3 regions of the Variovorax sp. 38R genome follow, and region 3 is predicted to be linked to each of the others. Evidence: riboswitches for the same ligand, from Rfam matches in the RefSeq annotation. Region 3 holds a riboswitch; each other region holds the start of a gene.
What was found. A riboswitch is a leader RNA that binds a small molecule or an ion and turns the genes downstream of it on or off. The one in region 3 is predicted to bind glycine.
Positions count from the first base shown of each region.

Region 1: another riboswitch for glycine. It lies ahead of gcvT (glycine cleavage system aminomethyltransferase GcvT); the one in region 3 lies ahead of IG196_RS02170 (D-amino acid dehydrogenase).
Region 2: another riboswitch for glycine. It lies ahead of IG196_RS05790 (ABC transporter substrate-binding protein); the one in region 3 lies ahead of IG196_RS02170 (D-amino acid dehydrogenase).

Region 1 covers NZ_CP062121.1:2,527,170-2,534,885, forward strand. Annotated here, with positions in the region: gene IG196_RS11445 (DUF3014 domain-containing protein) at 1-139, shown strand, start outside; gene IG196_RS11450 (hypothetical protein) at 265-513, shown strand; gene gcvP (aminomethyl-transferring glycine dehydrogenase) at 553-3,462, opposite strand; gene gcvH (glycine cleavage system protein GcvH) at 3,516-3,887, opposite strand; gene gcvT (glycine cleavage system aminomethyltransferase GcvT) at 3,959-5,134, opposite strand; glycine riboswitch at 5,182-5,286, opposite strand; glycine riboswitch at 5,303-5,389, opposite strand; gene IG196_RS11470 (N-acetylmuramoyl-L-alanine amidase) at 5,439-5,912, opposite strand; gene IG196_RS11475 (hypothetical protein) at 6,211-6,747, opposite strand; gene IG196_RS11480 (hypothetical protein) at 6,844-7,323, opposite strand; gene IG196_RS11485 (MFS transporter) at 7,462-7,716, opposite strand, start outside.
Region 2 covers NZ_CP062121.1:1,292,963-1,300,678, reverse strand. Annotated here, with positions in the region: gene IG196_RS05805 (dipeptide ABC transporter ATP-binding protein) at 1-294, opposite strand, end outside; gene IG196_RS05800 (ABC transporter permease) at 298-1,272, opposite strand; gene IG196_RS05795 (ABC transporter permease) at 1,293-2,234, opposite strand; gene IG196_RS05790 (ABC transporter substrate-binding protein) at 2,258-3,841, opposite strand; glycine riboswitch at 3,979-4,103, opposite strand; gene IG196_RS05785 (NADP-dependent isocitrate dehydrogenase) at 4,370-6,604, shown strand; gene IG196_RS05780 (DUF1161 domain-containing protein) at 6,776-7,123, shown strand; gene IG196_RS05775 (Pr6Pr family membrane protein) at 7,141-7,716, shown strand, end outside.
Region 3 covers NZ_CP062121.1:496,138-503,853, reverse strand. Annotated here, with positions in the region: gene rfbC (dTDP-4-dehydrorhamnose 3,5-epimerase) at 1-100, opposite strand, end outside; gene rfbA (glucose-1-phosphate thymidylyltransferase RfbA) at 97-984, opposite strand; gene rfbD (dTDP-4-dehydrorhamnose reductase) at 1,026-1,916, opposite strand; gene rfbB (dTDP-glucose 4,6-dehydratase) at 1,913-2,992, opposite strand; glycine riboswitch at 3,111-3,200, shown strand; glycine riboswitch at 3,245-3,351, shown strand; gene IG196_RS02170 (D-amino acid dehydrogenase) at 3,443-4,750, shown strand; gene IG196_RS02165 (RtcB family protein) at 4,770-6,185, opposite strand; gene IG196_RS02160 (FIST C-terminal domain-containing protein) at 6,388-7,668, opposite strand.

The sequences.
Region 1 (7,716 bases), 2.0 Mb from region 3:
GAAGCTCGAATCGCTCTCGGCCGGCCAGAAGATCCTGGTGCGCATGGGGCCCGAGAACGAGCGCAAGATGAAGGCCAGCCTGCGCGGTTTTCGCGAGCGGATCGCCACGGGCGACGTGGCGAAGAAAAAGCAGCCCTGAGCACCCCTGAGGCACGACGGGGCGCTGCCCCACGTGCTGCGCGCCTGCACGCCGTGTAGGCGCTGGCCGATTGCACGCAGCGCCAAGGGCCGAGATGATTGCGCTCCAGACTTCGAGAGCAAGCCATGAACCTGATGAGCGTCGATCTCTACCAGAGCACCACCGACCCCGACAAATTCCTGGCGCTTCCCGCCGGCACCGACCCCACCGAGCTCATGGGCCCGATGACTTTCGACCGGGACTATGCGCACATCAAGCGCTACCAGGCGGCCTTCGCGTTCGATCCGTCCGAAACCTACGCGGGTGTGAACGCCGCGAAGATCGCGGCGGACCTGCTCACCGTGCAATGGGCAATGTACCGCCGCGAAGGCTGAGCGGCGGCTGAGCGGCGGCTGGGCGCCGCCGCGTTCCCGTCAGGCCTCTTCGGCTTCCTGGTAGTCGCCCACCGGCACGCAGCTGCAGAACAGATTGCGGTCGCCGTAGACGTTGTCCACGCGGCCGATCGGCGGCCAGTACTTGGCCTGCTTGAGTTCGGCCAGCGGGAACGCGCCGAGTTCGCGCGAGTAGGGGTGGCTCCACTCGCTGCCGAGCAGGCTCGCAGCGGTGTGCGGCGCGTGCTTGAGCGGGTTGTCGTCCTTCGACCAGACGCCTTCTTCCACGCGGCGGATTTCGCCGCGGATGGCGATCATCGCGTCGACAAAACGATCGAGCTCGGCCAGCGGTTCGCTTTCGGTCGGCTCGACCATCAGCGTGCCCGGCACGGGGAAGCTCAGCGTGGGCGCGTGGAAGCCGTAGTCGATGAGGCGCTTGGCCACGTCTTCGGCGGTGACGCCGCTGGTGTCCTTGAGCGGGCGCAGGTCGAGGATGCACTCGTGCGCGACGTGGCCGTTGGGGCTCGCGTACAGCGTGGGGTAGTGGTCCTTCAGGCGCGCGCTGATGTAGTTGGCGCTGAGGATCGCGATTTCGGTGGCGGCCTGCAGGCCCTTGGCGCCCATCATGCGGCAGTACATCCAGCTGATCGGCAGCACGGCCGCATTGCCCAGCGGCGCGGCCGACACGGCGCCCACGCCGTTCGAGGGCACGCCGGCCGTGGCGTGGCCCGGCAGGTAGGGCACGAGGTCTTCGACCACGCAGACCGGGCCGACGCCCGGGCCCCCGCCGCCGTGCGGAATGCAGAAGGTCTTGTGCAGGTTCAGGTGGCTCACGTCGCCGCCGAACTCGCCCGGTGCAGCCACGCCGACCAGTGCGTTCATGTTGGCGCCGTCGACGTACACGCGGCCGCCGTGCTCATGCACGAGTTCGCACAGTTCCTTCACGCGGGTCTCGAACACGCCGTGCGTGCTCGGGTAGGTGATCATCACGGCGGCCAGGTGGGCGCTGTGCTTTTCGCAGGCGCGCTTCAGGTCGTCCATGTCGACGTTGCCCTGCGCGTCGCAGGCCGTCACCACCACCTGCAGGCCCACCATCTGGGCGCTGGCCGGGTTGGTGCCGTGCGCCGATGAGGGAATCAGGCAGATGTTGCGGTGGCCCTGGCCCTTGGCTTCATGGAAGGACTTGATGGCCAGCAGGCCCGCGTACTCGCCCTGCGAGCCGGCGTTGGGCTGCAGGCTGATGCCCGCGTAGCCGGTGGCTTCGCAGAGCCAGGCGCGCAGCTGTGCGTCGAGCTGGGCGTAGCCCTGCAGCTGCTCGGCGGGTGCAAAGGGGTGGATGTTCGCGAACTCGGGCCAGGTGATGGGGATCATCTCGCTGGTCGCGTTGAGCTTCATGGTGCAGCTGCCCAGCGGGATCATGCTGCGGTCGAGCGCGAGGTCCTTGTCCGAGAGGCTGCGGATGTAGCGCAGCATCGCGGTTTCGCTCTTGTGGGTGTTGAACACCGGGTGCGTGAGGAAGGCGCTGGTGCGACGCAGGTCGTCGGGAATCAGCGGCGTGGTGCTCTCGGCCAGCTCGTCGAAGCGCGGCATCGCGGTGCCGGCGGGCACGAACAGCGCCCACAGGGTTTCGATGTCGGCGCGCGTGGTGGTTTCGTCCAGCGAGATGCCCAGGTGCTGCTGCAGGCGCTGGCGCAGGTTGACGCCGCCGGCCTGGGCGCGCTCGATGATTGCGGCCGTGTCGTCGCCGGTGCGGATCGTCAGCGAGTCGAAGGCGGTGCTGTTCACCGGCTCGCGGCCCATCTGCGACAGGCCCTTGGCGAGGATGGCGGTGAGCACGGCCACGCGCTGCGCGATGCGCGTGAGGCCGTCGGGGCCGTGGTACACGGCGTACATGCTGGCGACCACGGCCGGCAGCACCTGCGCGGTGCAGATGTTCGACGTGGCTTTTTCGCGGCGGATGTGCTGCTCGCGCGTCTGCAGCGCGAGGCGGTAGGCGGGCTGGCCGTGCGTGTCGACGCTCACGCCGACGAGGCGGCCGGGCAGCGAGCGCTTGAACGAATCGCGGCAGGCCAGGTAGGCGGCGTGCGGGCCGCCGTTGCACAGCGGCATGCCGAAGCGCTGCGTGGTGCCGCAGACGATGTCGGCATCGAACTCGCCGGGGGCGACCAAGAGCGTCAGCGCCAGCAGGTCGGCCGCGACGATGAAGGCGGCGTCGCACTGGTGCGCGTGGCCCGCGAGCGGGCGCAGGTCGTGCACGTGGCCGGTGGTGGCGGGGTACTGCGCGAGCACGCCGAAGAACTCACCGCTCACCATCAGGTGCGGCAGCGTTTCCGACACGGTGCTCACCTTCACCTCGATGCCCAGCGGCGCGGCGCGGGTCTTGATGACCTCGATGGTCTGCGGGTGGCAGTCACCCGACACCAGGAACACGTTGCTCTTGCTTTTCACGCTGCGCTTGGCGAGCGTCATGGCCTCGGCGGCGGCCGTGGCCTCGTCGAGCATCGACGCGTTGGCGATGGCCATGCCCGTGAGGTCGCACACCATCGTCTGGAAGTTGAGCAGGGCTTCCATGCGACCCTGCGAGATCTCGGCCTGGTAGGGCGTGTAGGCCGTGTACCAGGCGGGGTTCTCCAGGATGTTGCGCAGGATCACGCCCGGTGTGTGCGTGCCGTAGTAGCCCTGGCCGATGAAGCTCTTGAACACCTTGTTCTTCGACGCCAGCGTCTTCAGCTCGGCCAGCGCGTCGGCTTCGGTCACCGGCGCGGGCAGGCGCATCGGCCGGGCACGGCGGATGGCCGCCGGCACGATGCCGTCGATGAGCTCCGCGCGCGTTTCCGAGCCGATCACCGGCAGCATGCGCGCCTCGTCCGCTGCATCGATGCCGATGTGGCGGGCGAGGAATTCTTCGGCGTTCTCCAGGGCTTGCAAAGAGGGAAGGGCGGGAATCGGCATGGCGGTGAGGGCTCGGGGGAAGAAGGAACGAAGGTGGCTGAAGACTCAGCGGATCAGGACTCGGCGGCGAACTTGTCGTAGGACGCTGCGTCGAGCAGGGCGTCGAGCTGTGCGGGCTCGCTCAGCTTGACCTTGAAGAACCAGCCGGAGGCCAGCGGGTCGCTGTTGGCCAGCGACGGGTCGGCGCGCAGCGCTTCGTTCACTTCGGTGATCTCGCCCGACACGGGCATGAACACATCGGCGGCGGCCTTGACCGACTCGACCACACCGGCGACTTCGCCCTGTGCGAAGGTCTTGCCGACTTCGGGCAGGTCGACGAACACCACGTCGCCCAGCGCGTCCTGCGCATGCACGGTGATGCCCACGGTGGCGGCGCCGCCTTCGGCCGCCACCCATTCGTGGTCCTTGGTGTATTTGATGCTCATGAAAAAACTCCTCGTGGAAAAAATGGAATCGGGGTGCAGAGCCTAGCCGGGTCTGCGGTGTTCAGTGGTGGTCAGCCGCGGTAGTAGCGCGTCGGCACGAAAGGCATCGTCGACACCTCCATCGGCACCGGCTTGCCGCGCACGATGGCCTGCACGCGCGTGCCGGGTTCGGCAAAGGCGGCGGCCACGTAGCCCATGGCCACGCAGCGGTCGGCCGTGGGACCGAGTAGGCCGCTGGTGACGGTGCCGATGTCATGGCCTTCGAGCGACTGCAGCAGCGTGCCGTCGCGCACCGGAATGCGTTCCAGCGCCACCAGGCCGACGCGCTTGCGCGTGAGCGTCTCGTGGTCGGTGTGGCCGGCCGCGCCCGAGGCGACGGCCGCCAGCTGGGCCAGCACCTTGGCTGCGCCCGGGAAGCCGCCTTCGCGCGCGCCGCCCGCGCGGCGCACCTTCTGGATCGCCCAGTTGAGCGAGGCTTCGACCGGGGTGGTGGTGGTGTCGATGTCGTTGCCGTACAGGCACAGGCCGGCTTCGAGCCGCAGCGAGTTGCGCGCGCCCAGGCCGACGGGTTTCACTTCGGGCTGCGCGAGCAGCAGGCGGGCGAGGGCGTCGGCGTCCTTGCCGGCCACCGAGATCTCGAAGCCGTCTTCGCCGGTGTAGCCGCTGCGGGTGACGAAAGCGGCAATGCCGCCGATCTGCACCGCGCCGCCGGTCATGAACACGAAACGTTCGATGCCGGGCGACAGCCGTGCCAGCGTGGCCGCGGCCTGCGGGCCCTGCAGCGCCAGCAGGGCGTGGTCGGGCAGGGGCTGCACTTCGCAGCGCGCGCCGATCTTGTCCTGGATGTGGGCGATGTCGGCCACCTTGCAGGCGCCGTTCACGATCACGAAGATCGAGCCGTGGCCTTCATTGAAGAACATCAGGTCGTCGAGGATGCCGCCTTCGTCGTTCAGCAGCAGGCCGTAGCGCTGCTTGCCGGCGGGCAGGTCGACCACGTCGACGGGCATCAGGGTTTCGAAGGCGGCGGCGGCGTCGGGGCCGACGAGACGCAGCTGGCCCATGTGCGAGATGTCGAACAGGCCGGCCGCATCGCGCGTGTGCTTGTGCTCGGCCATCAGGCCGGCGGGGTACTGGACCGGCATCGAATAGCCCGCAAAGGGCACCATGCGGGCGCCCAGCTCGACGTGGAGGTCGTACAGCGGTGTCTTGAGAAGTTGGGCGTCGGAGGAAGCGGAAGAAGCAGCCACGGGGCACTCCAAAGGGGCAGTCGAAATCCATGGCTGCAACGCCATGGGCCACCCCTGCTGTCCGCTTTACCTGAGAGATTCGCCCCACGATCGGGGTTTGCTCCTTCGGTGGGCCGCATGCAATGCCACGGCCTCTCTCCAGCAAGGAAACGCCGGTGGTTGCCGGCGTCTTGTCAGTCCTTTTGCCTGAGCGTTCGGGGAACCCCTGCGCCTTCGGCGGCCCCGTCGCGCGGGGCTCTCTCCTGACCCGGCGAGTGTAGTGGATCGCGGGGCCGGGGCTGGTGTCGAAGTGCTCGTGGGGGCCTCAGGTGTGGCAGCACCCCAGCGCCTGGGACGCTCTCAGTTGGGAGAGCGGCTTGGCGGAAGCGACCGCCACGGGAATGGCATCGGCCTCGCCATTCAGCACCAGGTGCTTGAACCGTTCCCAATCGAACAAGGTGCCCGGATCGGTGCGGCGATCCGGGTCCAGCTTGGCGTGCGAGACCACGTGGGCGAGGTTGGGGTACTTGGCCCAGCAGTGGCGAACGATGCGCGCCGTGATTTCGACTTGCCAGTCGGAGAAGGGGTCGAGTTTCTGCTTGTTCACGACCTCGATGCCCAGCGACCAGTGGTTGACGCGCTTGGCGCCGTCGTTCACATCGGGGTGCGAGGCCGCATTGCGCACGTGCCATGCCGCGAGCGCCTCCGGCACGCAGGCCCAGACGAGTTCACCGTGCTGGGGTTCGTCCTCATCGGGAACCAGCCAGTGGAACGAAGCCGCATCCGTCGGTTTTTTCATGACCGAGATGGCGCCGGAAGACGATCCGCCGGCCGTGGCATGGATGACCACCGTGGTGATGCCCATGATCGGATCGACCGACCGCTTCGTGGTGCACGTCGGCCAGTAGGGCTGGACGCCGGGGTACCAGGGCTCGTTGAGGGAGACTTCGCCCGGTCGTCTCGACTTGGGAAGCGTGAAGTGATAGCTCTGCGGATTTGGCATGCTGAACCTCCTTGTTTTGGGAGTTGGGTTCTAGCAAGCAGCCCCGGGGGCCCGCGTCCCCTGGTTGAGGGATGGCGACCCGTGGCCGCCAGGTTCAGTGCACGGTTTCGGCCAGCGGCAGCAGCTTGTCGATGCGCTCGCGCAGCGAGTCGGCGCGCTCGGGGCCGGCGGCTTTCTCGATCTCGGAGAGCATGAGCGCGGCGATGGTGAGCATGGCCTCGCGGTCGCGCGCCTCACGCAGGGCGTCGCGCATCTGGTTGGCGAAGCGCGGGTCGCGGCGCACGAACATGCGCTCGCAGATGTCGAACAGGAACATGCGCGTGGTGGCCAGCGAGCGCTTGCCGTCGAAGCTGTCGGCCGACGTGGCGACCTGGATCGGCTCGGCCGCCGGGACGGGCGTGGGGGCCGGCGCAGGTTGAGCGACGACCGGTCGCGCATCCTGCAGGTAGCCCCGCTGCATCAGCCCCTGGATCGCCTGCTCGGCCTCGACGCGGCTGGGGAACAGCGGACTGAAGTCGGTCAGCGAGCGCCGGCCGTCGGCCATGAGCAGCAGGGCGCGCTCACGTTGGCTGAGCGTGCGCTGCCCGGCCTGGAGTTCGTCGCGTGCCTTCTCGGTCTTGGTGGGAAACATGGCGGCCACAGCTTTCGGAGGTCGAAGGCTGCAGCATCGTTGCAAGTGGTGACACCTTCGTGAACCATTTGCCTACAGAGGGCATGCTGACGCGCGTCAGTTGCCCGCGCTGCTTTCCTTGCGGATCAGCCAGCGCGTGCCCACGCGCTGCAACTCGAGCGTCTTGCGGTCGGTTTCGGTCAGCGCATCGGCACGGTAGACCTGCCGGAACTCCGCACTGGCCGACGTGCCCTGGATGCTGATCACCAGCCCCTCGATGCCCACGCTGATGCGCGACTTGCCCGTGATGCGGGTGCGCCGGTCGGCCTCCCAGCGTTCGCGTGTCTGGCTGCGCGCGGGGGTGAAGTCGGGCGCGTAGGCGGCAAGGTAGCGCTCCACGTCGCGGGCGGACCAGGCCGCAGCCCAGGCGCGCACGGCGGTTTCCACTTCGGCGAGGGTGGCGACGGGGTTGGCCGAAATGACGGGTGCTGCCGCAGACGACGGCACAGGCGCAGCGGCCGGCGTGGCCGCGAAACCGGCCGTGGCCAGCAGGCCGGCGGCGGCGAGGCTGCAACCTTGGGCGGCGATTCGATGCATGGCGTCCTTGTTCCTTCTTCGGGTCTGTCAGGCTCGACGTCGAAGCTTGCATTGATTCTGGCAGTGAAAGAGGGCGCGTGCGGCGTCGAATCGCCTCCGGATTCCGGTGGGTCTGCGGCTCGGGGCGCGGGGCAGAACTCAGGCCGCAGCAGCCTCGCCCGCCATCACCTGCACCGTGCGGTTGCGAAGCCGCAAGGCCAGCACGGTCGCGACGCACAGCACGCACAGCACCACCGTGAGCGTCACGCCGAGCCCGCGCGCGTCCGACAGCAGGCCGAACAGCGGCGACACCAGCCCGCCGACCGAGAGCGCGAGGCCGAGCGTGATGCCGCTGGCCGTGGCCGGGTTGCGCGGCAGGTAGTCCTGCGCGAGCGTCACCTGCGCGGCGAAGGG
Region 2 (7,716 bases), 800 kb from region 3:
CACCATCGCCATCGACGGGCCGCGCAACTGGCGCAGGCGCGACGTCGGCGCGGTGAGCAGGTTCTCGCCCTGCAATTCGATGGTGCCGCGCACCGGCGCGAGCCCCGCGGGCAGCAGGCCCATCACCGCATTGGCGATGACCGACTTGCCCGAGCCCGATTCGCCGAGCAGGCAGACGATCTTGCCGGGCGGCACGTCGAAGGACACCTTGTCGACCGCATGCGGCCGGTCGCCGCCGCGCGGCAATGCGATGGCAAGGTCGCGAACCGAAAGTACGGGGGTTTGTTGCGTCATGGCTCAGCCTCCGCGCTTGTTGAACTTGGGGTCGAGCGTGTCGCGCAGCCCGTCGCCCAGGATGTTCACGGCCAGCACGGTGAGCGCCAGGAAGATGCCCGGGAACAGCACGTTGTGCGGATACTGGTTGAACTGCGCGCGGCCCTCGGCCATGATGTTTCCCCAGGTCGCCATGTCCGCCGGCAGGCCCACGCCGAGGAACGACAGGATGGCCTCCACCAGGATCGCCGAGGCGCACACATAGGTCGCCTGGATGATCAGCGGTGCAATCGCATTCGGCAGGATGTGCCGCGCAAGAATCTTCCAGGTCGGCGTGTCGAGCGCGATGGCCGCCTCGACGTACGGCTCTTCGCGCACCGTGAGCACCACCGAGCGCACCAGCCGCGCCACGCGCGGAATCTCGGGCACCGCGATGGCGACCACCACGGTGAGCAGGCTGCCGCCGAACAACGCCACGAGGCTGATCGCGAACAGGATGCCGGGGATGGCCATGACGCCGTCCATCAGCCGCATGATCACGCTGTCGATGCGGCGAAAGTAGCCGCCCAGCAGGCCCACGAGCATGCCGAGCACCATGGCGAGCGCGGCCACGGCCACGCCCACCGTGAGCGACACGCGCGCGCCGTACAGCGTGCGGCTCCAGATGTCGCGCCCCAGGCTGTCGGTGCCCATCACGAACAGATGCTCGAAGGTGTCGCCGGCCAGGCTGTTGAACTCGCCGCGCGTGCCGGGCATGAGGTTGCCGCTGCCGGGGTCGATGGCCGTGGGGTCGATGGTGCCGAGCCACGGCGCGGCCAGCGACATCAGCACGAGCAGCAGCAGCACGCTGCCGCCCGCGCGCACCGACCAGTCGGCCAGGATGCGCGTGAGCAGCGAGCGGCGTTGCGGCGGTGCCAGCGGTTCGATGGCGATGTCCGGCACAACTGCTGCGGCTCCGGCTGCTGCGGCGGCCGACATGGAAAGGGTCGAATCGGTCATGGTGTTTCCGTTCACTTCGTTCAGTACCGGATGCGGGGGTCGAACACCAGGTAGCTCAGGTCGATCAGCAGATTGATGAGCACGTAGATGACGGAGAAGAACAGCGTGATGCCCTGGATCAACGGGAAGTCGCGCGACAGCACCGCGTCGACCGTGAGCTGCCCGAGCCCCGGAATGGCGAACACCGTTTCGGTGACCACCACGCCGCCGATCAGCAGCGCAATGCCGATGCCGATGACCGTGACGATGGGAATGGCCGCGTTGGCGAGCGCGTGGCGCATCAGCAGCCGCGTCTCGGAGATGCCCTTGGCGCGCGCGGTGCGGATGTAGTCCTCGGTCATCGCCTCGGCCACGGCCGCACGCGTGACGCGCGCGATCAGCGCCACGTAGATGATCGACAGCGTGATCGACGGCAGGATCAGGTGCTTGAGCCACAGCAAAGGCCCCTGGCTCAGTCGCTGGTAGCCCTGCACCGGCAGCCACTGCAGGTGCAGCGCGAAGATCCAGATGAGCACGTAGCCGATCACGAACGCGGGGATCGAAAAGCCCATGACCGAGAAGCCCATCAGCATGCGGTCGAGCCAGCCGCCGTGGCGCCACGCCGCGAGCACGCCGAGCGGCACCGCGATGAGGATGGTGGCCACCAGCGTCACGGCCGCGAGCGACACCGTGGCCTCGATGCGCTGGCCGATCAGTTCGACCACCGTCTTCTTCATGAAGTACGACTCGCCGAGGTTGCCCTGCAGCAGCTGCGCGCTCCAGTGGAAGAACTGCACGGGCAGCGACTCGTTGAGCCCCAGCTGCTCGCGCACCTTGGCGATGTTCTCGCTGGTGCCGCTGTCGCCCACGATGGCGGCCGCGGGGTCGCCGGGCGCGAGCCGCAGCATCAGGAACACGATGAGCGCGACGATGACGAGCACCGGCACGGTCGAGAGAATGCGGCGTGCAAGAAAAAGCAGCATGGTGACTCCCGGGTCCGGCCGCGTCAGTTCTTCTTCAGGTTCCAGAACACGGCGACCGGCGAGCGCACCACGCCGCTCACCACGCCCTTGCGGTAGGCCGTGAGCGGCTTGTACTCGCCGATGGGTGCGTAGATGCCGGTGTCGTACACGCGCTGCTGGATGGCGGTGGCCAGCTCCTTGCGTTGGGGTTCGTCGCTGCTGGCAAGGAAGTCGGACTTGAGCTGCTCCAGCTTGTCGTCGGTGGCCCAGCCGAACCAGCCCTTCTCGCCATTGCCCGTGAGCGGCGCGAAGAACATCGGGTTCATGTTGTCGGCAATGCCCCAGCCGGTGATGAAGAGGTTCCAGCCGCCCTTGTCGACCGGATCTTTCTTCGCGCGGCGCGTGACCAGCGTGGGCCAGTCCATCGACTGCATGTCGACGTTGAAGCCGGCCTGCTTGAGCAGCTGCGCCATCACCGGCGGAAACTTGTTGAGCACCGCGAAGTCGGCCGGGTACATCAGCACCACGGGCTTGCCGTCATACCCTGCCTCCTTGAGCAGCGCCTTGGCTTTTTCGAACTGCGGCTTGCCGGTGAAGTAGCCCGTCTTGTCGGAGGCGAAGGCCGAGCCGCAGGGGTAGATCGATGCGCAGCCGTTGTACAGCTCCTTGTGCACCAGCTGGGCGCGCATCAGCGCCTCCTGGTTGATGGCCATGAAGGCCGCCTGCGCGATCTTCGGGTTGTCGAAGGGCGGGATCAGGTGGTTCAGGTGCAGCGCGAACGAGCCCTTCGACACGGGGCTGTCGAGCGTGATGGCGGGGTTGTTCTTGAGCGCGGTGTACTGCTCGGAGGGCACCCACTCGATCATGTCGACCTCGCCGTTGGCCAGCGCATTGGCCTGCGTCTGCGCGTCCTTCAGGACGATCCACTCCATGCGGTCGACGTACACGTTCTTGCCACCGGCCGTGCCCGACGGCGCCTCGGTGCGCGGCACGTATTTGGTGTTCTTCAGGTAGACGATCTTTTCGCCGGGGCGGTATTCGTCCTTCTTGAAGATGTAGGGGCCGGAGCCGGTGGCGTCGTCGATTTGCTTGTCGGCCGGTGTGGCCGCCACGCGCGCCGGCATGATGAAGGGCGGGTTCGACGACGGCTTGCTCAGCGCGTCGAGCACCATGCCGAAGGGCTCCTTGAAGACGAACCTGAAGCTGTTGGCATCGACCGCCTCGGTCTTGTCCAGGGCGGTGAACATCTTCTGGCCCAGGCCGTCGCGCTGGCCCCATCGCTTGAGCGATGCGAGCACGTCTTCCGGGGTGACGGGTTTGCCGTCATGGAAGGCCAGGCCCTTGCGCAGCGTGAAGGTCCAGGTCTTGCCGTCGGCGCTGGTCGTGTACTTGTCGACCATCTGCGGCAGCACCTTGCCCTGGGCGTCCACGCCGAAGAGCGTGTCGTACACCATGTAGCCGTGGTTGCGCGTGACGAAGGCGGTGGTCCAGATCGGGTCGAGGATCTTCAGGTCGGACTGCGGCACGAGGCGCAGCACCTTGCCGGTGTCCTGCGCGAAGGAGGAGGCCGCTGCCGCGGCCAGCAAGGCACCTGCGAACAGGGCTTTCAGTTGTCGTGTCTTCAGCATGGGTCAGTTCTCCGGTTGAAAAAAGAGGGGCGCGCGCGCGGGCAACGCCGGGGGCGCGGGCGTCGTGCGGCGGTGCGGGAAACAGGTCATGGAAAAGGCTCCGGAGCGAACACGGACACACCGCGCTCATCGCGCGGCGTGCCCCTGCTGTCCTTTTGCCTGAGAGATTCACCCTGCACGCACATCGCGCAGGGCTTGCCCCTTCGGCGGCTGCCCTCGGTCCCTGCAAGGGGGCCGGTCAGCGCTCTCCAGCGTTAGAAAAATCCAGTCTTGGGACCTGAGCGTTATGGGCTATCGCCTTCGGTAATGCACCAGCTCGACGCATCGAGCCAGGCATTTCTCCTGGATGCTTTCTTCAAAGCAGTTTGCGTGCCACGGAGTGGCATGGGCCGCGGCAGCGGGGTCATCGGGGTTTCTCCGACCGCGCCCGGGCTCGACCGGGCGACAATGGGGGGCTCCGGCGAAAGTCCATTTCGCCCAATGAAATTTCAGCCCTCTCGACAACCCAGAACCTACGGAAGCAAGCGCATGAGCACGAAGCAACCCACCATCGTCTACACCCTCACCGACGAGGCGCCGCTGCTGGCGACCTACGCCTTCCTGCCCATCGTGCGCGCCTTCACCGCGCCGGCCGGCATCAACGTGACGACGAGCGACATCTCGGTGGCCGCCCGCGTCCTGGGCGAATTCCCCGAGTTCCTGAGCGACGACCAGAAGGTGCCCGACAACCTGGCCGAACTGGGCAAGCTCACGCTGCGGCCTGACGCCAACATCATCAAGCTGCCCAACATCAGCGCCTCGGTGTCGCAGCTCAAGTCGGCCATCAAGGAACTGCAGGGCAAGGGCTACAAGATTCCCGACTACCCGGAGAACCCGACCTCGGACGAGGACAAGGACATCCGCACGCGCTACAACAAGTGCACCGGCAGCGCCGTGAACCCCGTGCTGCGTGAAGGCAACTCCGACCGCCGCGCGCCCCGCGCCGTGAAGGAATACGCCCGCAAGAACCCGCACAGCATGGCCGAGTGGAGCCAGGCCTCGCGCTCGCACGTCTCGCACATGCACGGCGGCGACTTCTATCACGGCGAAAAGTCCATGACCCTGGACCGCGCGCGCAACGTCAAGATGGAGCTGATCACCAAGAGTGGCAAGACCATCGTGCTCAAGCCCAAGGTCGCCCTGCTCGACCGCGAGATCATCGACTCCATGTTCATGAGCAAGAAGGCCCTGCTGGCCTTCTATGAAAAGGAAATCGAAGACGCGCACAAGACCGGCGTCATGTTCTCGCTGCACGTGAAGGCGACCATGATGAAGGTCTCGCACCCCATCGTGTTCGGCCACTGCGTGAAGATCTTCTACAAGGAAGCCTTCGAGAAACACGGCAAGCTGTTCGACGAGCTGGGCATCAACGTCAACAACGGCATGGTCGACCTGTACAACAAGATCGCCACGCTGCCCCAGAGCACGCAAGACGAGATCAAGCGCGACCTGCACGCCTGCCACGAAGGCCGCCCCGAGCTGGCTATGGTCGACTCGGCCAAGGGCATCACCAACTTCCACTCGCCCAACGACGTGATCGTCGATGCATCCATGCCCGCCATGATCCGCAACGGCGGCAAGATGTGGGGCGCCGACGGCCGCCTGAAGGACGTCAAGGCCGTGATGCCCGAATCGACCTTCGCCCGCATCTACCAGGAGATCATCAACTTCTGCAAGTGGCACGGCGCCTTCGACCCCAAGACCATGGGCACCGTGCCCAACGTCGGCCTCATGGCCCAGAAGGCCGAAGAGTACGGCTCGCACGACAAGACCTTCGAGATCGCCGAAGACGGCATCGCCAACATCACCGACCTGGACACCGGCGAAGTGCTGATGAGCGAAGACGTCGAAAAGGGCGACATCTGGCGCATGTGCCAGGTCAAGGACGCCGCCATTCGCGACTGGGTGAAGCTGGCCGTCAACCGCGCACGCAACTCCGGCATGCCGGTCGTGTTCTGGCTCGACGCCTACCGTCCGCACGAGGCGCAGCTGATCACCAAGGTCAAGATGTACCTGCACGAGCACGACACCACGGGCTTGGACATCCAGATCATGAGCCAGGTGCGTGCCATGCGTTACACGCTGGAGCGCGTCGTGCGCGGCCTGGACACCATCAGCGCCACCGGCAACATCCTGCGCGACTACCTGACCGACCTGTTCCCCATCATGGAACTGGGTACCTCGGCCAAGATGCTGTCGATCGTGCCCCTGATGGCCGGCGGCGGCATGTATGAAACCGGCGCGGGCGGCTCGGCCCCCAAGCACGTGCAGCAGCTGGTGGAAGAAAACCACCTGCGCTGGGACTCGCTCGGCGAATTCCTCGCGCTGGCCGTGAGCCTGGAGGACCTGGGCCTGAAGACCGGCAACGCGCAAGCCAAGATCCTGTCCAAGACGCTCGACGCGGCCACGGGCCAGCTGCTCGACAACAACAAGAACCCGTCGCCCAAGACCGGTCAGTTGGACAACCGCGGCAGCCAGTTCTACCTGGCCATGTACTGGGCCCAGGAACTCGCCGCGCAGACCGAGGACAAGGACCTGCAAGCCAAGTTCAAGAAGCTCGCCGAGGCGCTCACCGCCAACGAGAAGAAGATCGTCGACGAACTCGCGGCCGTGCAGGGCAAGCCCGTGGACATCGGCGGTTACTACCTGGCCGACCCGAAGAAGTACGAAGCCGTGATGCGCCCGAGCGCCACGCTGAACGCGGTGCTGGCACCGGCGGTCTGATCGCGCTGTGCCTGCGCCTTCCGGGTCTGTGCTGACCCGGAAGCCTTCCTACCAACGGCCTGTTGCTCGCGCGGCAGGCCGTTTGTCTTTGCATCTTCCATCGCACAGCGCGAGACTAGACTGCGATTCCCCGCCCCACTCACTGCAAGAGAAAAGAAAGGCAGGCCCCTCATGAAACTCCGTCTGCTTGCTGCAGCTGCCGCCTCGACCCTGCTCGCGGCCGTTGGCGGCGCCCACGCCCAGAGCAACTGCGACACGCTGCGCGCCGAGATCGAGGCCAAGATCGCCGCGTCGGGCGTCACCAATTTCAGCGTCGTCACCGTCGATGCCGCCGCCACGGCGAGCGGCCAGGTCGTGGGCAGCTGCGACCTCGGCACCAAAAAGATCGTCTATCAGCGCGAAGGCGGTGCGGCCTCGCCGCCCCCGGCCTCCACGTCGGCCCCCGCGCCACGCGGCGCGCCCCTGCTCACCGAGTGCAAGGACGGCTCGGTGTCCATGGGCGGCACCTGCAAGCCCTGAGCGCAGGGCAGCATCCCGTGATCTGGCCCGCCCTGCGCCTCTTCTTCGGCCTGTTGACCCTGTTGGCGATCGGCTGGCAGCTGACGATCCATGTCCGCATGGGCTTCAACGTCGTCAACTTCTTCAGCTTCTTCACCAACCTCTCGAACCTGTTCGCGGCGATCGTGCTGGTGCTCGGCGCGCGCCGCCTCTGGCAGCCAGCGTCTACAGGGCCCGACGAAGGGCTGCGCGCCATGTCGGCCGTGAACATGGTGGTGGTCGGCATCGTCTTCTCGCTGCTGCTGCGCGACGTCGACCTCGGCGCGCTGCGACCGTGGATCAACACGCTGCTGCACCACGTGATGCCGTGTGTCGTGCTGCTCGACTGGCTGCTGCAGCCGCCGCGCACGCGGCTCGGCAGCCGGCAGCTGCTGTGGATACTCGTCGTCCCGATGGTCTACCTGGCCTACACGCTGGCGCGCGGCAGCAGCACCGGCTGGTATCCCTACCCCTTCCTCAACCCCGCCAATGTGGGCGGCTACGGCGGCGTGGCCGTCTATGCGGCAGGCATCGCGCTGACCTTCGGGATGGCGGGATGGGGGTTGTTGGCGTTG
Region 3 (7,716 bases):
CGGCCTGATTGAAGCTCTCGAAGAAGAAGCCGCGTGCATCGCCGAAGACCTTCGGCTCGATGATCAGCACCTCAGGAATTGCGGTCGGTGTGGCCTTCACGAGCGCACCTCCTCAGCCAGCAGATGGCTCAGATATTTGCCGTATCCGTTCTTCTGCAGCGGCGCAGCCAGCCTCGCCAACTGCTCGCGGTCAATGAACCCATTGCGCCACGCAATCTCTTCAGGACACGCGATCTTCAGCCCCTGCCGATGCTCCAGCGTCGCAATGAACTGCCCCGCTTCGAGCAGGCTTTCGTGCGTGCCGGTATCCAGCCATGCATAGCCGCGCTGCATGATCTGGACATTCAGCTGGTTGAGGTCCAGATAGGCTTGGTTGACCGCGGTGATTTCCAGCTCGCCGCGCTCGCTGGGCTTCACGGCCTTGGCGATGTCGACGACCTGGTTGTCGTAGAAATACAGACCGGTCACGGCGTAGCTGCTCTTGGGCTTGACGGGCTTCTCTTCGATGCTGCTGGCCTTGCCGTTGGCATCGAAGGCCACCACGCCGTAGCGCTCGGGGTCATGCACGTGGTACGCGAACACGGTCGCGCCGCCCTGCTTCGCATCAGCGTCCGACAGCAGGTGAGCAAAGTCATGCCCATAGAAGATGTTGTCCCCCAACACCAGCGCACTCGGCGAATTGCCCACGAACTTCTCGCCGATGATGAAGGCTTGCGCCAGGCCATCGGGACTCGGCTGCACCGCGTACTGCAGGTTCATGCCCCACTGGCTGCCATCGCCCAGCAACTGCTGAAAGCGCGGTGTGTCCTGCGGCGTGCTGATGATCAGGATGTCACGCATGCCGCCGAGCATCAGCGTGCTCAGCGGGTAATAGATCATCGGCTTGTCGTACACCGGCAGGAGCTGCTTGCTCATGGCGAGCGTGGCGGGGTGCAGGCGGGTGCCGGAGCCGCCGGCGAGGATGATGCCTTTGCGTTGCGTCATGGGGGTCTTCTTCTGTTGGGGCCGGAAAAATCAGTCGGTCGTCAGAGCGTCTCGCGCAGCATGCGCGCGACGCCTTCCTGCCAGGGCGGCAGGCGCAGGCCGAAGGTGGTCTGCAGCTTGGTGGTGTCGAGCCGCGAGTTGTGCGGCCGCGTCGCGGGCGTCGGGAAGGCGCTGGTGGGCACGGCTTCCACGGCCTGCGGGCCGGCCTTGAGTTCGACGCCGGCTTGCTGCGCCATCTCGAGCACGAAGCGCGCGTAGCCGTGCCAACTGGTCTCGCCACCGGCGATGGCGTGGTACAGCCCGGCCTTGGTCGGGTCTTGCAGCGTGGCGCGAATGGCGTGCGCGGTGATGTCGGCCAGCAGCTCGGCGCCGGTGGGGGCACCGAACTGGTCGTCGATGACGGTCAGCTTGTCGCGCTCCTTGGCCAGGCGCAGCATGGTCTTGGCGAAGTTGCCGCCGCGTGCCGCATACACCCAGCTGGTTCGGAAGATCAGGTGCTTCGCGCAGTGCTTGGCGACCAGCTGCTCGCCTTCGAGCTTGGTCTGGCCGTACACGCTGAGCGGGCCGGTCGCGTCGTCTTCTTTCCAGGGGCGAGTGCCGCTGCCGTCGAAGACGTAGTCGGTGGAGTAATGCACCATGAGCGCGCCGATCTGCTGCGCGGCCTCGGCCACCACGCCGGGCGAGGTGGCGTTGAGCTTGCGCGCAAAGTCGGGCTCGCTCTCGGCCTTGTCGACGGCGGTGTGTGCGGCGGCATTGACGATGACGTCAGGGCGCACGGCCAGCACCGTCTCGGCCAGCTGCTCGGGACGGCTGAAGTCGGCGTGGAAGTCGGTGCTGTCGAAATCCAGCGCGACCAGTTCGCCGAGCGGCGCAAGGCTGCGCTGCAGCTCCCAGCCGACCTGTCCGCCCTTGCCAAGCAGCAGCAGCTTCATGCGGCGGCCTTCGCCGTCGTGGCGTCGTACTGCTTCTCGACCCACTCGCGGTACGCGCCGCTTTGCACGTTGCGCACCCACTCGCCGTTCGCGAGGTACCACTCGACGGTCTTGCGGATGCCGGTGCCGAAGGTCTCGGCGGGCTTCCAGCCAAGCTCGGCCTCGAGCTTGCGCGCATCGATGGCGTAGCGGCGGTCGTGGCCCGGGCGGTCCGTGACGTAGGTGATCTGTTCCTTGTACGGCTTGCCGTCGGCGCGCGGGCTCAGCTCGTCGAGCAGCGCACACACGGTGTTGACGATCTCGATGTTGGGCTTCTCGTTCCAGCCGCCGACGTTGTAGGTCTCGCCGAGCCGGCCGGCTTCGAGCACGCGGCGGATGGCGCTGCAGTGGTCCTTCACGTAGAGCCAGTCGCGCACCTGCATGCCGTCGCCGTACACGGGCAGGTTCTTGCCAGCCAGTGCATTGACGATCATCAGCGGGATCAGCTTCTCGGGGAAGTGGAACGGGCCGTAGTTGTTCGAGCAGTTGGTGGTGACCACCGGCAGGCCGTAGGTGTGGTGCCAGGCGCGCACGAGGTGGTCGCTGGCGGCCTTGCTGGCCGAGTACGGGCTGTTGGGCTCGTACTTGTTCTCTTCGGTGAAGGCCGGGTCGGTCTTGGAGAGCGAACCGTAGACCTCGTCGGTCGACACATGCAGGAAGCGGAAGGCCGCCTTCTGGTCGGCCGGCAGGGCGTTCCAGTAACCGCGCACCGACTCGAGCAGGCGGAAGGTGCCGAGCACGTTGGTCTGCACGAAGTCTTCCGGTCCGTGGATCGAGCGATCCACGTGCGATTCCGCGGCAAAGTTCACGACTGCGCGCGGTTTGTGTTCGGCCAGCAGGCGGTCGAGCAGCGCGCTGTCGCCGATGTCGCCTTGCACGAAGACGTGGTTCGCGTTGCCCTTGAGCGATGCGAGGGTCTCGAGGTTGCCTGCGTAGGTCAGCTTGTCGAGGTTCACGACGGGCTCGTCGCCCTGCGCGATCCAGTCGAGTACGAAATTGGCGCCAATGAAGCCTGCGCCGCCGGTAACCAGGATCATGGAGTCCCTCGCCTGTAGAAAAAAGTTTGCTTTACGGAAAATTAACAGTCAATTATCCCATCGGCGTGACCTGCGGATGTACAGGGCTTGGCCGGCTTGCGGGGCCCGCCTACAATCACAAACAATTGCAGGAGAGCGGGCCTCACGGAGGCCCTACCGAAGGCGCAAACTCCCATAAACGCTCAGGTCGGCCCGACGAAGTTCCAAGTGCAAACAAGGAACATCGGCAAGGGGTCAGTACTGCACTCATCGATACAGCCGTCTGGAGAGCCGCCACGCCATGTGGCGCACCGAAGGAGCAAACCCGCTGCGGGTGCAGCAGGGTGAATCTCTCAGGTACCGAGGACAGGGGGAGCGGCAACTTGGACATCGGTCGTCCGGTTGCTTGCTATTGGTTCAATAGCACTCCACGCCCGCCGTTCAAGCGCTGCAAACTCAAAGGTACTTGCAATGCGTGTGATCGTTCTTGGCGCCGGCCTGCTCGGCGTGACTTCGGCCTATTACCTCCAGCAACTCGGTCACGAGGTGACCGTGATCGATCGGCAGGCCACCCCGGCCGCCGAAACCAGCTTCGCCAACGGCGGCCAGATCTCGGTCAGCCATGCCGAACCGTGGGCCAATCCGAGCGCGCCGTTGAAGGTGCTGCAATGGCTCGGCAAGGAAGATGCGCCGCTGCTCTTCCGCATCCGCGCCGACATGCGCCAGTGGCTCTGGGGTCTGCAGTTTTTGCGCGAATGCACCCCCGCGCGCACCCGCCACAACATCGAACAGATCGTGCGTCTCGGTACATACAGCCGGGAAATGTTGCAGCAATTGCGTCGAGACACCGGCCTGAGCTATGACCAGCGCACGCAGGGCATCCTGCACTTCTATACGACGCAGAAAGAATTCGACGGCGCCCTCAAGCCTTCCGAGCAGATGCGCGCCCTGGGCTGCGAGCGCCTGGTCATCTCGGCCGACGAGGCCATCCGGATCGAACCCGCCCTCGCCCACATCCGCCCGCAACTCGCCGGCGCGACCTACACCGCCGAAGACGAGTCGGGCGACGCCAACCGTTTTGCGCGCGAGCTCGTGAAGCTGGCCGAAGCGGCCGGCGTGAGGTTCCTCATGAGCCACACCGTGACCGCGCTGCGCGAAGCCGGCGGCAGCATCGACCACATCGAGGCGACCGACAACGAAGGCCGCTTCCAGCGCATCCGCGGCGACGCCTTCGTGCTCGCGATGGGTTCGCTGAGCCCGCTGTACGCCGCGCCGCTGGGCATCCGCCTGCCGATTTACCCGGCCAAGGGCTACTCCGTGACGCTGCCCGTGAAGGACGCATCGAAGGCCCACCAGGTCTCGCTGACCGACGACGAATACAAGCTGGTGTTCTCGCGCTACACGTCCGAGTCGGGCGACCGCCTGCGCATCGCCGGCACGGCCGAACTCAACGGCTACGACCGCGACCTGAACCGCGTGCGCTGCGAAGCGATCGTGCGACGCGTCGAAGAACTCTTCCCCGGCGCCGGCGATACCGAGCGCGCGCAGTTCTGGACCGGCCTGCGCCCGGCCACGCCGAGCAACGTGCCGCTGATCGGCAAGACCAAGCTGCCGAACCTGTTCCTCAACACGGGCCACGGCACGCTCGGCTGGACGCACGCCTGCGGCTCGGGCAAGTCGATCGCGCGCATCGTGAGCGGGCTCGCGCCCGAGGTCGACTTCGCGTTCGCCGGCATGCCGGCGCCCGCGCCGCGCGCCGTGCAGCCCGCACTGGGCTGACACGACACGCACCCTCGGGTCACGCCTTGAACGTGACCCAGGGCTTGAGTCGCACGGCGCAGCGGATGAGCCCTGCGCTTTCCTGCGCGTCGATCACCGCGCCGATCGGCTTGTAGGCCTGCGGCGCCTCTTCGATGCGGCGCTCCTCGCGCAGCGTCACGCACTGCCAGCTGGCGTCCGCATCATCAGGTGCAGGCCGCATCGCGCGCACTTCCTGCCGCCGCATGCGCCGACCGGCGCCATGGCTGCACGACCACAGCCAGTCTTCATGGCCCAGCCCGGTCGCGAGGTACGAGTGATCGCCCATCGACCCCGGAATCAGCGCGAGGTCGCCCGCGTGCGCCGGCGTCGCGCCCTTGCGATGGATGTTCATGCCGTGCTCGCGCAGCACCACGTTGTGCGGCACGTCGACCACCAGCGTCGACGCCGTCGCGCCCAGCAGCTCGGCGAAGTCCTTGCGCACCAGCTCGGCCAGCACGACGCGGTTGGCCCACGCATAACGCGCGGCCACACCCATGGCCTCGAGGTATTCCTGCGCCAGCGGTCCGGCCAGACCGTACAGCCCGCTCTTCGGATGGCGCAGGCCCTGCGGCCACTCGGCCCGCGCGCGGTCCATCCAGCGGCCTCCGACATGGAACCCGATGTCGCGCGAACCGCTGTGGATCATCACGACGACCTCGCCGGCCTTGAGCCCCGCGCGGTACGCCGCGTGCCGGTCCATCACCTGGTCGACCACCTGCAGCTCGACGAAGTGATTGCCGCTGCCCGGCGTGCCGAGGCACGGGTCACGGAACACCTCGTGGCGCGCGCCGGTGTAGGCCGGCGGTGCGTGCCGCGACTGCCCGCCGAAGCTCGCGAGGCCGATGCACGCGCCGATCTCGGCCTGCAGCCGATCGCGGTCGCAAGAGGCCCAGAGCCCATCGCCGCGCACCGCGTCCAGGAACGCCGCCGGCCCTTCGTCGAACAGCGCGCGAAACGCCGCCGTGTGCACCGGCACGTCGCGCCCGTTGTCGAGCAGGCTGCGCGTGAGCCGCGCAAGCAGCTGCGTCTTGTGCGGCGCCACCTGGTCCAGCGTGAGGCCGGTGGTCAGCAGGCGCATGCCGCAGTTGATGTCGGTGCCGACCGCTGCGGGAATCACGAAGTCGCCATCGGTCGCGACGACGCTGCCCACCGGTGCGACCGAGCCCGGATGAAAGTCCGGCGTCGCGCAGGCCTTGCACACGCCGTGTTCGCCGTCGGGCGAGCGCACGCTGGCGAAGGCCAGCAGCTGGTTCACGGCTTTTTCTTCCAGCGGCAGGCTGTGCGGCAGAAGGACGGTCGCCTGCGCGGCCTCGTTGCGCAGGTGATAGATGCCGTCGCGGTAATCGACGGCGATGTTCGCGCGCGAAAAGGCGCGCTGGAGTCTCGAAAAATGACTGTGTGTGGGGCTGCCCATGGCTGCAATTCCATTCGGGGAAACCGTGTCGGTTTCCGGGCCCCGGTCACATCGCGTGGCGGGGCGAAAGAGATCGACCGCGTGCTTCGAGGCGCGCGGATCACTCTTTCTTGCAGCAGCAGAGATTCAAGAAAGCGGGCGAATTCTAGCGACGCGAGCCGCCTGCGAAAACTGCGCGCAGGCGCCGCGTCGTTTTTTCCCGTCAGTCCGGCGCCGTGAACACCGTCAGCACGCCGGTGTAGCCGTACAGGTGGTGGCGTGCGATTTCGCCGGCGGCGAAGAAGCCGACCAGCGGCACGTCGCCCAGCGCATGCCGCACGATCTGCAGCTCGGCGCCCGGTGCGCCGAAGTGCGGACCGCCGCGCCCTGAGCAGCTCACGTACACCGCGCCCGCGATGCGCCGCGCCGGATGCGGCGCGGCTTCGGCCTCGCCGGCCGCCACGGCGCGCGCGGTGGCCAGCGTCTGTTCTTCGGGCTCGAGCTCTTCGCGGATCTCGGCGCAGATGCGCATGAGGTCGGCGCGTGCCGCCTGCGCGTTGCGGCGGCAAAAGCTCAGCCGCATGCCGGCTTCGGCGTTGTCGGCGATGGCGATGCCGCGGCGCGTCGGATCGAGGCCGATGATGTGGCGCACCAGCACGTCGGCGCCCAGGTCGCCGGTGCGGCGCAGGCCGTCGCTGCCCGCGTCGGCCAGGCCGACCAGCGTGTTGCGCACGGCGTCGATGGCTTCCTGCGGGCGGTCGAGCGACACCTGCAGGTCGGCCAGCAGCACGTCGAGCGCCGGCTCGCCGTCGAGCGACAGCAGCAGGTTGCCGTCGGCCTCGGTGATCTCGCGCTCGCGCGCGCCGCCCGTGCGCAGCGGCTGGCAGCCCTGCGTGACGCGCGACACCAGCCGCACGCCCTCGCCGAACACCACACCCGACAGGCCGCCCGAGAACACACCGCCCGCCGCGCCGTGGCCGCGGATGTTGCCGTTGCCGCCGACCGCGAACTGCAGCGCCCCGCCGCGGCCGGACGAAAGTCCGCCGAACAGGTAGCCGGTGTCGGTACGGCCCGCCATCTCGCCGATGAGCTCGCCCAGGTCGGGCGTGGCGGGGTCGGCGTGCACAAGCGCGGTGTGCGCCTCGAAGCCGCTCATTTCAGAGCTGCCCAGCGGCGCCACGCCCGAGAACACGCGGTATTGGTCGCTCGGCAGCGCGCACAGCATCAGGCTCAGGCCGGGCTCGTCGAAGTACTCGGCGTTGTTGGCCGACACACCGATGCCGACGGTGCCCGACCAGTCGGTCACCTCCGGCAGTTCGGCGCTCAGGTGATCGAGGATCTCCTGCGCCTCGCTCGCGTAGTGGTCGGTGATGTACAGCAGCCCGAGCGTCGGGTTCGACGCGTAGTCGGGCAGCGCCATCTGCGCGCGCAATTGGGCCAGCACGAGGCCGGCGGCCATGCGCCATTGCGGGTGGGTGGCATGGCCGGTGGGAAACAGTTTCATGGTGCGTACCGACCCGTGCGTCGTCGTCTGAAGAGGTGGCTGTAAGAC